4 regions of the Salinivibrio sp. VGrn1 genome follow, and region 1 is predicted to be linked to each of the others. Evidence: predicted binding sites of a transcription regulator. Region 1 holds the regulator's gene; each other region holds the start of a gene.

The links. The regulator CRP, encoded in region 1, controls carbon source genes, mostly activating them, when cyclic AMP is high. The targets are predictions, from matches to a motif close to TGTGANNNNNNTCACA.
Region 2: dinG (ATP-dependent DNA helicase DinG) is a predicted target of CRP. The motif match lies at 2,372-2,387, and genes of this name have one in related genera.
Region 3: gltB (glutamate synthase large subunit) is a predicted target of CRP. The motif match lies at 2,033-2,048, and genes of this name have one in related genera.
Region 4: EHW56_RS03315 (glycogen/starch/alpha-glucan phosphorylase) is a predicted target of CRP. The motif match lies at 2,200-2,215, and genes of this name have one in related genera.

Annotation. Positions count from the first base shown of each region.
Region 1 is NZ_SATA01000005.1:229,326-233,270, reverse strand. Features, by position in the region: gene EHW56_RS10020 (phosphoribulokinase) at 1-397, shown strand, start outside; gene crp (cAMP-activated global transcriptional regulator CRP) at 647-1,279, shown strand; gene EHW56_RS10010 (ABC transporter substrate-binding protein) at 1,409-2,275, shown strand; gene EHW56_RS10005 (DUF1338 domain-containing protein) at 2,343-3,134, opposite strand; gene astD (succinylglutamate-semialdehyde dehydrogenase) at 3,145-3,945, opposite strand, start outside.
Region 2 is NZ_SATA01000003.1:234,622-238,566, forward strand. Features, by position in the region: gene EHW56_RS06785 (TSUP family transporter) at 1-193, opposite strand, end outside; gene dinG (ATP-dependent DNA helicase DinG) at 208-2,280, opposite strand; gene EHW56_RS06795 (porin) at 2,819-3,874, shown strand.
Region 3 is NZ_SATA01000004.1:182,780-186,724, forward strand. Features, by position in the region: gene EHW56_RS08300 (diguanylate cyclase) at 1-1,518, opposite strand, end outside; gene gltB (glutamate synthase large subunit) at 2,133-3,945, shown strand, end outside.
Region 4 is NZ_SATA01000002.1:52,380-56,324, forward strand. Features, by position in the region: gene malT (HTH-type transcriptional regulator MalT) at 1-1,888, opposite strand, end outside; gene EHW56_RS03315 (glycogen/starch/alpha-glucan phosphorylase) at 2,394-3,945, shown strand, end outside.

The DNA of each region.
Region 1 (3,945 bases):
CTTAGAGTGGATTCAAAAATTTGTCCGCGATACGCGCGATAGAGGCCATTCTCGTGAAGCGGTGACCGACTCGATTGTGCGCTCAATGGATGATTACCTGCACTATATCACCCCGCAGTTTTCTCGCACCCATATCAACTTTCAGCGCGTTCCCACGGTAGATACCTCAAACCCATTAAATGCCAAAGGGATTCCGTCTTTGGATGAAAGCTTTGTGGTGATCCGCTTTCGTGGCATGAAAAACGTCGACTTCCCTTATCTGTTGCAAATGATCACTGGGTCGTTTATGTCGCGCCATAACACCTTAGTGGTGCCGGGAGGAAAAATGGGCTTTGCAATGGAATTGATCATCCGTCCATTGATTCAGCAATTGATAGAAAAAGGCAAGATTGGCTGAGGCGTAGCGCATTCATGATGTATTACTTCTCAAGCCGTGATCTTAGCCACGTTTTTGCCAGTTTTTTAGGCGGTTGGCCTAGATCAAAATCAAGAAATCACCAACAAAAAAAGATACACTCTTGTTAACATACAGTGAGCTTGTAGCCCGCGTTCAGACTTCGTATTCTGTGCAATGATCTGATGGGTTACCCCTCAGACAAAGATAGGACGTTGTTGCCGGGCAACACATGCAGAGGAAATAAGTTATATGGTTCCAGGAAAACCTCAAACAGACCCTACACTCGAGTGGTTCCTTTCACATTGTCATATTCATAAGTATCCGTCGAAAAGCACGCTTATCCATGCTGGTGAAAAGGCGGAGACCTTGTATTACATCGTGAAAGGGTCTGTGGCCGTACTGATCAAAGATGAAGAAGGCAAGGAAATGATCCTGTCTTACCTTAACCAAGGTGACTTCATCGGTGAGCTCGGGCTTTTCGAAGAAGACCAAGAGCGCACTGCTTGGGTACGCGCCAAATCACCGTGTGAAGTGGCAGAAATTTCATTCAAAAAGTTCCGCCAGCTTATCCAAGTGAATCCTGATATCTTGATGCGCTTGTCCTCACAAATGGCGCGCCGCTTGCAGGTAACGAGCCAAAAGGTGGGGGATCTTGCCTTCCTGGACGTCACAGGGCGCATTGCACAAACCCTATTGAACTTGGCGAAGCAGCCTGATGCCATGACGCATCCTGATGGTATGCAGATTAAGATCACCCGTCAGGAAATTGGCCAAATCGTTGGCTGCTCACGCGAAACAGTGGGACGTATCCTTAAAATGCTGGAAGAGCAAAACCTCATTTCCGCACACGGTAAAACCATCGTGGTATACGGCACACGCTAATCGCGCCGCTCTCTGTATCACCAACCGACGCCCTGGCGTCGGTTTTTTATCTCCATTATCTGGCAAGCACGCGGATTGCTTCTACACTCAAAACGACATGGTTAACATAAAATTAACAAGGTGTCGTTTATGAAAAAACTCATGGTTACCCTCACCGCCTTCGCGCTCTCTGTGTTTTCAGTCCATGCTGCGTCCAATACGACGATTGTCCACCCCGAGCCACGCGCCGGCTCGGCGCTTGATCTCTATGCCATTGAGCTCATCGAGTTTCTTGCCGAAAAGTCGGGAGGATCTGTTACCTTACAAGCCTTTGACGGCCAAATTGGCTCTCAATCTCGTAAGGTGGAAATGCTCAAGCAAGGCAAGCTCACCGTCGACTGGCTTGGTGCCGACCGTACACTGGAAGCTGAATTGATCCCCGTTCGCTATCCCGTGTTTCGTGGCTTACTCGGCCACCGCCTGTTTATTACCAACCAAGCCACCGAGCCCCAACTTGCTCAGATAAGTAGCGCGAGTGACTTGCAGTCTCTGACTATGATTCAGGGACAAGGTTGGGCCGACGTCAAGGTGCTTAACTCAGCGGGATTTCGCGTACGTGAAATATCGAGCTTTGAAAACATTTTCAAAGTGGTTGATACGGGCCGGGCCGATCTCTTCCCTCGTGCCTTGATTGAGCCTTTTAGTGAATTAGCCGAGCGGCCGCAATACGGTAATCTGTTAGTTGACCCACACCTGATGCTGATCTATCGCTTTCCAATGTTCCTGTTTGTGTCTCCGCAACATGCTGACGTCGCCGAGATGTTAAATAGCGCTTTTGAAGCGGCGTATCAAGACGGATCATTTATCGAGTTTTTCAATAATGCGCCTTTAGTTAAGGAAACCTTTGAAAAGGCGAACATTGGTGAGCGTACTGTCATCCGAGTCGATAACCCGCATTTAAGCAACGAAACACAAGCGATTCCAGACACGTTTTGGCTCGACATCGAGGCCCAATAGACGATAAAAAAGGGAGCGTATCACACGCTCCCTTTTCCCATGATGTCGATAAGCAATGCGTGACGCACTAATGGGTGCTTTCAAAGATTTTGTCTGCCGAAGCAGCCACAAAACCTTGGTAAAGCTCACCATTGGGCAGGACATAACGCTTAGCAAACTCGTAAAAGCCACCCGGGATGGTTTGCGTGCAATCGGAGAAAGTAACGGGCACGCGGTCCGCCATGGTGGAGGATTGCTCCAGATACACAGATGCATCCCCTTTGACTTCCCCGCCTGACTCGTTAATCGCAAAGCCATTATCGCGCAATCGGTTGTTCACCGAGAGGCAATCATCATGCGCATTCAGCTGATTCACACTCACGGTAAAATGGTTCGCACCATAACCGTGTGCCGCCACCCAAGACGCATATTCACTCTCTTCGGCAAGCGTTTGATAGGTTGCCCAATCAATATCCCATAGGCGGCCCTGATGGAGAAAATCGCTGCCTGTAAGTGACGACGCATCAACTTGTGCCACCAGCTTCTCAACAATCGCCTGAAGCGCGGGCGAGCATTGCTCGACCATCAACTCACTGATAAAGACTTTCGGCATCAAGGGATCGGGGTGCTCAAAATGGCAAGCATTGAGCTTTTTCGCTTCAAAGGTATAGTCACCTTTTTGCTGATACCCCAAGGCGAGAAATGGACGCGCGAGTACCTTTAGCCCAACCTTAGGCAAACCAAATGTCCGTAAGGCAATATGATCATTGATCAAAGGTTGCCCTTCCTCTAATAAGGCATGCACCTTATGTGCCGAAGGGCACAGGCGGTTGATGTAGTCCTGCCACAGTTTGTCGAATAACGCTTGGCCACTGTCCATGTTGCTCTCCTTAGTCCTGTTGAGTCGGTATACCGGGGGCGAACGTCTCGGGAAGCATCACCTGCTCGCCCTCCATGGATGCCATGGGATAAGCACAATAATCTGCCGCGTAATACGCGCTAGGGCGTAAGTTCCCCGAAGCACCTGGCCCGCCAAATGGCGCATCGCCACTGGCTCCGGTCAGTTGACGATTGCGGTTAACAATCCCTGCACGAATATGGTCAAGGAAATACTGCCATTCACCATCGTCTTCACTGATAAGCCCGGCAGACAATCCATAACGGGTGTCATTGGCTTTGGTGACCGCATCGGCCATATCCTGGTAACGCTGCACTTGCAACAACGGGCCAAAATACTCTTCATCCGGTAAGTCTTGGATACCACTGACATCCAAGATCCCTGGCGAGATCACCGCATCATGCTGATGTTCACACTCAATCACTGGCTTCGCGCCCAGATCAACAAGCTTTTGTTGTGTCGCCAGGATGCCTTCCGCTGCTGCCACTGAGATCTGTGCGCCCATAAACGGGGCCGGATCATCAAACTGACCGCCTACACGCACGGTTTTTGTCCATTCAGCTAGGCGCGTCAAGATCTTGTCACCCACTTCCCCCTCAGGCAGCAGCAAGCGGCGCGCGCAGGTACAGCGTTGGCCGGCGCTAAGATACGCTGACTGAATGATGGTATACACGGTGGCCTCTAAATCACCAAACTGATCACTGACCACTAAGGGGTTATTTCCCCCCATTTCAAGTGCGAGCATCTTATCAGGCTGACCGGCAAACTGGCGGTGGAGAATATGGCCAGTATT
Region 2 (3,945 bases), on a different contig from region 1:
ACGCGGCGGTGCTCGACGCAAAGGTCGCGGCCAACTTATTGGTGCCTAACGCAACATGCGGCGGCAGGCCAAGTGATAATAGAGCAGGGACAGTGAGCATGCCGCCACCGCCAGCCACCGCATCAATAAATCCAGCGACAAACGCGGTCAGCCCCAGAATAACTAAAGTAGAGAGGTCAATCAGTTCCAGCATGTTAACTCGTCAGTTTAAGGTTCGATCACGCGTGTAAAGGGAGGTAGCGAGTCGAGTAAGGATTGGCCATATCTACGGGTGATAATGCGCCGGTCAAGAAGCACTACTTTACCAGAGTCCTCTTCTTTGCGCAGTAGACGACCGACTGATTGTACAAGCTTTTTACTCGCTTCTGGCACCGCGATTTGTAAAAACGGGTTGCCACCACAGCGCTCGATATACTCCGCGTGCGCTTCTTCAACCGGCGAGGTGGGCACGGCAAAAGGGATCTTAGTAATAATGAGGTTGGTCAATAAGTTGCCCGGTAAGTCCAGGCCTTCGGAAAAGCTGCCGGTGCCAAAAATGATACTGGTTTTATCAGCGTTAACCGCTTGCTGATGCGCCTTTAGTAATCCGGGACGCGACTGGCTCCCTTGGCAAAGCAGCTGCCAGCCCCGTTGCTTACAGGTGCTTTCTATCGCTTTTGTCACTTGCTGCATTTGCCAGTAGGAGGCGAAGAGCACCAAAGAGGCGCGTTCGCCTTCCAGATGTTCGAGTATTTTATCGCTCAGCACATCCGTAAAGTCGCTCGCTTGAGGTTCACAAGGCATCGTCGGGATCACCAAGCGCGCTTTGTTGGCGTAATCAAATGGCGAAGGCAAGGCTAAATAACGCGAGCCGTCGGTTTCGCTCAAGCCCACTTGACGGCAGAAATAACTGAACCGGTTGAGTGCACGTAAGGTCGCGGAAAATAGGCCAACCCCGGCTGCACGGGACCAGAGCATTTGGTCTAAACGCCAACCCACTTCCAAGGGGGAGACATGGATCCAAAGGTCGCCTTCGCGCTCGCGACACGCTCGCACCCAACGTGCCAAGGGGGCGCCTTTATCCGAATTAGGTTGAGCCATCAAGGTCCACACCTTTTCTAAATTTTCTAACCGTTGCAGGAAAAAAGCCGTTTCCGCGAGCGCCGGATCAGCCAGTTTTGCCGAAATGTCATTTTCTTTCAGACGCTCATTGATCAAATCATGAATTTTTCCCAATGCCTGATGGGCTTTTTTGCTCGCCGTTTTGAGTTGCTCACTGGGTGAGGTAAGCGCATCGGGGAGCTCGCCATCAGCAAAGCGGTAGCAACCATCATCGTTGAGCGGCAATTGACTGAGCTGTTGTTTAACCTCGCGTAAGCCTGGGATTAAGGTTTGAATCGCGTCTAGCAAGCTATCCACAAACCGATGTGCGCGCTTAATATCAGCGGTATTCCCCAACTTGGTCGTCGCTTGATTGAGCTTTTCCAGCCAGCTGACCACACCCAACAGGCTGGCACTGGCGGCAGAAAAGTCTCGCGCGACAGTGGGCAAGTGATGAGCCTCGTCAATCATATACAGGCATTGCTCCGGCTCGGGCAAGATCACTCCGCCGCCGAGTTCGAGATCGGCGAGCAGCAAACTGTGGTTCACCACCACCACATCCGCTTTATCCATCGCCTCTCGTGCTTTAGCAAACGGGCAAGCACGGTGGGCGGGCAAACCGGCATGACAAGTGTGCTTATCAGAGGCGATGGCTTGCCAAAGATGATCAGCAATGGGTTTTGGCCAACTGTCTCTGTCACCATCCCACTTACCCCGATTCAGCGCAGCGTAGAGATCGTTGAGTAATAATTGCTCGCTGCGCTTGGGTTTTTGGGTAAATAGCGCCCCTTGAATGCTTTCCATGTCCGCTACCGCACTGAGCTTATGTGCACAGCAATAGCGTTGACGCCCTTTGGCTAAAATAAAATCAAACGGTTTGGGGCAGATGCGATGAAAAAACGGGATGTCTTTATTGGCAAGCTGTTCTTGCAACGCCACCGTCGCAGTTGAAATCACCACTTTTTTATTGTTGTTGAGTGCAAACGGGATCGCACCCATCAGATAGGCCATCGACTTACCGACCCCTGTGCCTGCTTCTGCCACTAATAGTCGCCGTTTAGGCGCGTAATCGCCAGCTAGGGTTTTCGCGAGCTCTGCCACCAAATAGTTCTGAGCTTTACGGGGAATAAAGTGGGGAAGTTGATCTTGTAGCGTTTGATAGCACGCGCGAATGTCTGATTTTACGGCAGGACTGAGCATCAACAGGTCCGAGTTGCAAAGGTTGGCGCCTAGTATAACACGGGGCAAAAACGTGAAAACGATCGCGAACTGCAAGATTTCCTTACAGATATGAGATCTTGGTCACGAATTTAATTTGAACCATTCTTCGCTATCTTGCTGATCTGCCGTTTGATTAACAAAACGCCTGATTTAAGCTATTGATTAGTTTTTTATTCTAATATAAGCAATAAATACTGTGATTTTTGGTGTTTTATGTTGTTAGTGTTTGTTGTTTATTTTCATCAAAAGGCGGGTGTTGAGTCAATTAAACTGTGATCTCAGTTCAACAAATATCACTATATTGTTGTTTTTAAGCGGTTTTTGTCTAGATTGTAATGCGCTTCCGGCGAGTTGACAGAACTACAAATGTTCTGCACGATTAGCCACGAAGTTTCAGTGAACTGGCATTTTGTTCTTCGCAGCGTTTTTGCTGCTGGTAATAGAGTGACAGTCACAATAAAACAGAGTTCCAAGAAGGAACTCATAATGACTAAATAGAAAAGGCAGTGGATTAACCATGAAAAAGACTATTCTAGCAATGGCAGTACCAGCTCTGCTGGCTGCTGGCTCAGCATCAGCAAGCATCAACCTGTATGACGCAAACGGCGTTAAAGTAGACGCATCTGGTGCAACTGAAGTTCAGTACATCAGCGGTCTTGCTGAAAACTCAGAAGGTGCATGGAAACTGGACGATGGTGATATCGCAATCAACACTACCGTTGCTATCTCTGACAAAATCAACGCCCTAGGCGGTTTTGCGTATGAATTTGAAGATGGCGATGTAACTAACGACGAGCTTTTCGTTGGCTTCGGCGGTGATTTCGGTACTGTTACTTTCGGTCGTCAATACCTGATCGCGGACGATGCTGGCAACGGTAAAGACAAAGAGTTCGGCGGTGAGTCAGTCGATTTTGTTGCCGCACACGGTGATCAGGTTGCTAAGTACGTCTATGACAACGGCACTTTTTACGCAGGTATCTCTGCGCTGCTAGAGTCTAACGGTGAAGACAACGATGATGATGTAACAGGACCGGTCACTACACCTGTTTACAATGAGAACACTACTAAGTATGAGCCCCAAACCGTTGACCAGGGCGAAGCTGACCAAATCATCGATGGCCGCATCGGTTATCGTGTAGGCGATCTTGATGCGCGTATCTATGCTTACAACGGTCAAGATATCGATACCGAAGATGGACAGCGCGATATTAACGGTTTCAATATCGAAGCTGACTATGTAATGGATGCGTTTAGCTTTGCAGCTTCTTACGGCCAGGTTGAGTACGAAGTTGTTGACGGTGTTCAAGAGCTTAATGTCGACACCATTGGCCTTGCAGCTGATTACACCATGGGTAAAAACGTATTTGCCATCGGTTACAACCGCTATGAAGCAGATAGCAACACAAAATCGAACAAAGCTGACCAAGATACTGTTTACGTGAACGCGACTCATAGCTTCCACAGCAACGTAACTGGTTACGTTGAGCTAGCAGTAGCTGACGGTGAAGGCTTTGATGGTCAAGATGCCGATTTCGACACTGCTTACCTAGCGGGTCTAGAAGTTAAGTTCTAATTGAACGTTAACCAATCACTACTGATGTAGTACTGGTTTTTTAAAAGCCGCCCTCGGGCGGCTTTTTTATT
Region 3 (3,945 bases), on a different contig from region 1:
AGCCACATCCATCGCGCCGTTTAGCCCTGTCTGTGGTAAGACAATCGCAAATTCTTCCCCCCCATAACGGGCAACCATATCCATCGGGCGATGAACGGACGATTTTAGCGCCTTGGCCACTTGCTGTAAGGCCCAGTCACCCTGCTGGTGACCATAGTGATCGTTGTAAAGCTTAAAATGATCTATATCGCAAAGAATAAACGCCAGGGGGGTCTGCTCTCTGGCGTGTGAACGCCACAGCGTGCTCAATTGCTCGTCAAGACTGCGTCGGTTAGCCACTTGAGTAAGGCTATCAACAAAGCTGAGCTCCTGCAGTGCCATGATGGCATCGGCTAACTGTTGTTGTGTCTCTTTCCGTTCGGTGATATCTCGTGCCATCAGCAGCACAGCCGGTGCCAACGTGACCGGATCTTGAATGCGTGACTTGGTCACCTCATACCAAGTTTGCTCACCCGTATCCGTTAAAATGACATCTTCATAGGTAATGGTTCCACCCGTTTCTAGCACCTGTTTATCACGCGCTTTGTGTTGATCAAATATCTCCGGATCTACCACATATTGCGCCGGTGCATTCTCGAGCGCTTCAATGGTGGTGCCAAGCGCATCGGCATACGCTTGATTACACGCCAAGTGATAATAGTCTTGATCAAAAATACCGATAGGGTCGACACTCGCTTGGAAAATCGCACTGAGCAAGTTACTTCGCTGCTCCAGCACTTGCTCAACCGAGTGACGCTGTTGTGCTTCTTTTTGTAACCGCTCCTGCATCTGGTGCCAATTGGTCACATCATGGCTAATACTCAATGTGCCTATCACTTCCTGCTTATCATTTTTAAGCGTTGTGATATTCGTTTCCAATAAGCAGCTCTGATCATGATGTTGTGTCGCCCAGGTACGTACTGTTCGCGGCTCGGAAAGCGGCTCACCGGCTTGCCAAAGCACTGCTTCCTGCTCTCGGCCCTGCCAGAAGCGGTCAAAGGCGGCGTTCGTACCCACCACGTTTCCCTCAACATCTTGAAAGCATACGAGCTCCGCCAAGGAATTAATCACGCTTAAAAGCACACCTTGTTCTTGTTGCTGCAGGTGCCATTGCGTGTTGGACTCAGAGGCAGAAAATGAAATGAGCCAGGCACGCTTGCCGCGACAGCGGATCGGCAAGCCAGATAAGGTCACCTCAACCCGCACCCGATTCGCGCCCGGGGCTCTGACTTTGGCTTCAACATTAGAAAATGGCTGAGGCCAACGCTGCGCCACAATAAAAGCGCGCACCGCTTGCTGCTGTTTTTCATTGGCGGTTTTAAACCGGTTGTGGCTACCTACCAGCGAAAAAGACTCCACACAAGGTGCATTGGCATACAAGATATCACCATCATCGGCCGTGACAATCGCATGTGGCGTGTCTAACCCGGCCATGTAAACCCGCCAATCGGATAACGCCAGTGTCGCTCGACGCGCGCGCCAACCGTAGCCAAGCAAAGCGCCTAACACGAAAACCAAGCTAAAACTAAAAAACGCCATGCCACTCCTGTCTGCCTTATTACTGTCCTTGATCGTATTCACGCCCTACCTCACCGGCGACGTATTCTGCCACAGTTTTGATAGAACGCGTGATTGTCCTGTTCACAGCTTTGCGAATATCATTTGTTATTTTATTACATCAATTGACAGTGCTTTTTGCTATGAAAGAGAAAGCATATAACGCACCCTTCTTTATTCATCATCAAAGCTAGAATATCTACTCGAATTCGCCTTTTATTTAATAATTATTTAACAAAATGGCATAATTGCGAATAGATATTATTCATCAAGAAAACCACAATAAATACTTTTATATCAGTTGTTTACAATAAAGACATACTTATATTGCTATGCATAAAGGATGCATATAAAAATTTGACCTTTGCAAGGTTTACCGTTAATTTGGAAGGTCGCTGAATAGCGCTTTGCCTGTGTATTCTCTGTCAATCCATCGATAAAACAGTGAGTTAGAGTGTAGATCACCGACTTTTCTCGTTAAAAAATCACAACATAACGAGCGCACAGTCACAAAGCGAATCTGTTCAGAGTGGTCAGGAGGATCACGACAATAAATGCAATCACTGCGCGTAACGCAGTAGCAAGGGAGAATTGCAATGTCGCTGTACAACCCAATGCTGGAAAAAGATAACTGTGGTTTTGGCCTTATCGCCCATCAAGAGGGGGAGCCCAGCCACAAACTGGTTCGTACTGCTATCGCTGCACTTGACCGCATGACCCACCGAGGTGGTATCAACTCTGACGGCAAGACAGGCGATGGTTGTGGACTGCTGCTGCAAAAGCCCGACCGCTTTTTCCGCCTTATTGCCGAACAAAATCAATGGAAGCTAAGCCGCCTGTACGCGGTGGGCATGATTTTTCTCAGTGCCGATCCGGCAAAAGCCCAACAAGCCAAACAACGCTTCGAGCAAGAAATAAACGCTGAAACACTCTCAGTGGTGGGGTGGCGGACGGTGCCGACCAACCCAGACGTACTCGGAGACATCGCCAAACAGTCTCAGCCCGTCATTGAACAAGTGTTTATCAATGGCCCAGCAGGCTGGCGCGCGCGCGATTTAGAGCGACGCCTGTATATCGCACGCCGCCGTGCAGAAAAAGCCTTAGCAGACGATGCAGACTTTTATGTCACCAGCCTATCCACACAAACCATTGTTTACAAAGGTTTGTGTATGCCTGCGGATCTACCACGCTTTTACACCGATCTCGCGGATCTGCGTTTAGAGTCATCAATTTGTTTGTTCCACCAGCGTTTCAGTACCAATACTCAGCCACGCTGGCCGCTCGCCCAACCCTTTAGGTATCTCGCCCACAACGGTGAGATCAACACCATTGAGGGCAACCGTCAGTGGGCACGCACACGTGCATACAAGTTTAACTCCCCTTTATTACCCGACTTGCATCAAGCCGCGCCGTTTGTGAATGAATCAGGCTCTGATTCCTCAAGCCTCGACAACATGATGGAAGTCTTTCTCGCCGGCGGGATGGACTTATTCCGAGCCATGCGTCTGCTGGTGCCGCCCGCGTGGCAAAACCATCCAGACATGGACGACGAACTGCGCGCATTTTATGACTTCAACTCCATGCATATGGAGCCCTGGGACGGGCCTGCAGGCATCGTTATGTCAGATGGTCGCTATGCCGCCTGTAACCTTGACCGCAACGGCCTGCGCCCCGCGCGCTATGTAGTTACCAAAGACAAGTTTATTACGCTCGCCTCCGAGATAGGCATCTGGGATTACGCCCCTGACGAAGTGTCAGAAAAAGGCCGGGTCGGCCCGGGTGAGCTGTTAGTGATCGACACCCGCGAGGGTAAAATTTGGCATTCGGGTGAAATCGATAACGAACTGAAAAGTCGCCACCCGTATCGTGAATGGCTGGATCAGCACGTACGTCGTCTCACTCCCTTTGAAGACTTAGATCCTGACACCAGTGAAGGCAGTCGCAACCTCAAAGACGCCCAGCTTAAGACCTATCAAAAGCTGTTTGGGATGTCGAATGAAGAAGTCGACCAGGTCATCAAAGTACTCGGGGATATTGGCCAAGAGGCTACCGGCTCTATGGGCGATGATACGCCGATGGCCGTTTTATCATCACGCCCGCGCTGTGTGAGCGATTATTTCCGGCAAAAATTTGCCCAGGTAACGAACCCACCGATTGATCCGCTGCGTGAAAACCACGTGATGTCACTGGCCACCTGTATTGGCCGTGAAATGAACGTGTTTTGCGAAACCGACGGTCACGCTGAGCGAGTGGCGTTTAAATCGCCTGTCCTCTTGTTCTCAGATTTGGTCCAGCTGCTCGAGTTAGACGATACCTATTATCGCCACAGCATTTTGGATATTAATTACGATCCGAATGAGAAAGATCTACACCAAGCCATCTTAGATCTATGCGATGAAGCCGAGCGCT
Region 4 (3,945 bases), on a different contig from region 1:
TATCTAACTCACCGCGGCTAACGGCCACGCGTGCGAGCATGGAGTAACTATGCAAATGCTTGCTCGGTGGCTGATTTTCTAAAACCTGCAGTCCTTTGTAGGCGCAAGCTTCGGCTTCATCAAGCCGGTTCCAACACCATAAGATTTGGGCACGTAGACGTAAGGCAAACTCGTGGAGAGGGACTTGATGCAGTTGTTGATCCTCAATGAGCTGATCGGCGCTGTCGAGCAACTCAAACGCGGCTTGCACATAGCCTTGCGCAAGTAAGATCTCACTTTGTTGTAAAATCGCCCAAAGTGCTTGATGGTAAACTTGATGTTGCCGCGCTAATTTCTCGGTTTGTTGCATCATGGATAAGGCGCGATCCAGCTCACCGAGCACATGATTCACTTCTCCCACAACCGAGGTAGCGACAATGCGACCGCGGTAATTGGCGCTATCGAGTTGCTCGAGCGCTTTTTCTGCCAGCTGCATCGCCTGCTCAGGATTATTCGCGTTAATGGCCACTTGGGCGAGCAACGCATTGGCATTGCCTTGGTAATCGATATCAAGTGGGATTTGTCGGGTTTGATAGGCTTTTTCTGCACTGGCTAAAAGTTCGCCAACTTCATGATACCTGTGCTGACTTTGCGCTAACCAAGCGCGTAGCAGGCTTAAATTTGGGTATTGGTATAAAAGCTCGTCACTGAGTTTGATAATCGCGGCTTCTAGTGTCGACAATTCACCACGATTAAACATACGCCAGCCGTGCTGATTGAGTATATCGGCCAACAATGCATCGTCTTTGGCGTAGCGTGCATGACGCAACGCTTGATGGGGAGATTGTAACTTCAACCATGCCAGTGCGGCTTGTCTATGCAAGGGTTGTTGTTGGTGAGGGATCCGTGCTTGGCGCTCATGAGCCAAAAACTCCGCGAATAGATGGTGGAATCGGAACCAGTTGTTATCTCCCTCAAGTGGATAAATAAACAAGCCATAACGATTCAGTGACTCGAGCATATTCAATGCATCTTCGCGTTCAGTGAGTGCGAAAACCAACTCGTCATTAAACATCTCTAGTACGGAGACTTTCATGAGAAATTGTCGTGTCTCAGCATCAAGCAAATCAAACACTTCTTCGGCCAAATAGTCCCAAAGGTGGGCATGGTTAAAACCAGCGTAAGACGCGGCGCTTTGCATCAGGGTGCGCTTTTGGTGCTGCGCTTGAATCGCAATGAGCTGCAAGGCTGACGGCCAACCTTCAACGTAGTTGCATAATGCGTTCGCCGTGGATTCATCCACGCCATCGTCGACACGTTGATTAAAAAAGCGCGTCGTTTCTTCGTTATCGAACGCGAGAAGCTCGTTGCCGATCTCAATCATCAAGTCGCGTACGCGTAAATTCGCGGTGCCCAGTGGAGGGTTGGCGCGTGAGGTGACCACCAAAGTGAGATTATCTGGCATGTGCTTAATGAAAAAGCGCATCGCCTCATGAATCTCCTCGTTATCAATGAGCTGATAGTCATCCAACACCAAATAGCTAGTGGCATGAAACCCTGCCAGTTCAGCAAAGACATCAGACAAGAGCGCACGAAGTGATGAGAATTGGCGTTTTTCCGCCAGCTTTATCGTGTTGGCGCAGCCCTCTTGGGTAGCGTGGTGCAGCGCTTGCAGTAAGTAGTTAATGAAGCGAAAGCTGTCGTTGTCACTATCATCAATGCTAAACCAGCCGACATTGGATTGATCCGCGAGCCATTGTGCAGCCATGGTGGTTTTGCCATATCCGGCCGGAGAGCGAAACAGCACCAGCTTATAGTGAGGGGCTTGTTGTAAAATATCGAGCACACGCGGGCGTAATATCGCGTTATAAAGCCGTCCAGGCCGAGTCAGCTTTGATGGGATCCACATAAGACACTGTCCTTCACTGCAAATGCGGTGCGACCTTTTTGGTGCGCACCTCTGTCCTGATTGCAGTGTATGTAACTTCAAACGCACAAACTATGATCTATCCCTGATCTCTTAACGGATGCCCCAATTTAGTGCAGCTACGCCTTTTAATTGTGATTTATATCACTTAAACGTGATATTGGTGGCCTTTTTAATGATTGAGATACACATCCATCTCGGTTTATTAGGGCTTAATTTGCGTTAGCGCACAAAAATCACAAAAGGAAAGCGATGTTTTTCACCGTGGACGTAGCCCCTTTTTTGTTTCATAGCGTGACTTAGGTCACTCGATAAAGGGCTGCTCATGGATTTGATGAGAGGCGGCTCACTATTGCTATGTGACCTGGCTCTCTACGCCCTGTGGTCTCCTCCTTTGATGAGAATGACGTGGGAGGATGTTTGCCGTGCTCGGGTTGGGCAGGATGAATAACCATCAAGGTTTCATTCCATTATCGAGAGCGACGACATGACACCAAAACAGCAACATGCGTTTGATAAAAGTGCGTTTAAAATCAGTATGGTTCAACACCTAACCCAGCTAGGTCACGCACCAGACACCGCTCAGCTACGCGACTGGTACCTCGCACTGGGCCGTGCATTAGCCGAACATACCACGAGTGATCTGGTAGCCACCGAACACGATCAAGCCATTAAACAAGCTAAAAGTGTTAACTATTTATCCCTCGAGTTTTTGATTGGTCGGTTAACCGGCAACAATTTAATTAGCATGGGCTTGTACGATGCGATTGCCGATGCCGTGAGTGAGCTTGGCCTCGGGTTAACGGATTTACTTGAACAAGAGCGTGATCCGTCTTTGGGCAATGGCGGCTTGGGGCGTCTCGCCGCTTGCTTTATGGATTCATTGGCGGCCCAACAGTATCCTGCGGTCGGCTATGGCTTGCACTATGAATATGGTTTGTTCCGCCAGTCATTCAAAGAGGGCGCACAACAAGAAGCACCGGATGCGTGGCGTGAGCCTGAAGGTTACCCGTGGGAAGTGGTACGTCCTGACTTAGCGCAAACCATTGGTTTTTATGGCCATGTAGAGGTGATTGAGGACTCAGGGCACACGTACCGTCAGTGGGTGCCGGGCATGAAAATTCAGGCCATGCCCTGGGATCTGCCGATTGTGGGTTATCAAAGCAATACTGTGTACCCATTGCGCCTGTGGGAAGGACGGGCGTTAACGCCGTTTGCCCTTGATGCCTTTAATGACGGTGACTATACCCAGGCTCAGCAATCCGCCATCGCTGCAGGGAATTTGACCAAAGTCTTGTACCCCAACGATAACCACGATGCGGGTAAAACATTGCGCTTAATGCAGCAGTATTTCCACAGTGCAGCTTCTGTAGCAGACATTCTCCGTCGTCATCTAGAGGCAGGGCATGCATTGGCCGCATTACCAGACTACGAAACCATTCAGTTGAACGATACTCACCCCACCATCGCTATTCCTGAGCTGATGCGCGTATTGCTGGATGATTATCGTCTGGGCTGGGATGAGGCTTGGTCCATCGCCAGTCGTACCTTTGCTTACACCAACCACACCTTACTGCCCGAAGCGCTGGAAACCTGGAGTGAGGCGTTGATTGCCAGTTTGCTGCCGCGTCATATGGAGATCATTTTTGAGATCAACCATCGCTTCATGCAAGAGGTAGAAGCGAAGTGGCCCGGCGATGTGGCCAAAAAGCAGGTGTTGTCTGTGATTGACGACAAAGGTGAGCGCATGGTGCGCATGGCTAATTTATGTGTGGTTGGCTCTTATGCGGTGAATGGCGTTGCCGCCTTGCATTCTCAGTTGGTTAAGCGTGATTTATTCCCAGAATTTGACGCGCTATACCCAGGGCGTATTCAAAATGTGACCAATGGCATCACACCGCGTCGTTGGTTGAAGTTCTGTAATCCTGATTTGTCCAACTTGATCAGTGAAAAAATCGGTGAGCAGTGGCCAGCGCAATTGGAGCAACTCGAGCAGATAGCACAATATGCGGATGACACTGCTTTTCAAAAGACATTTA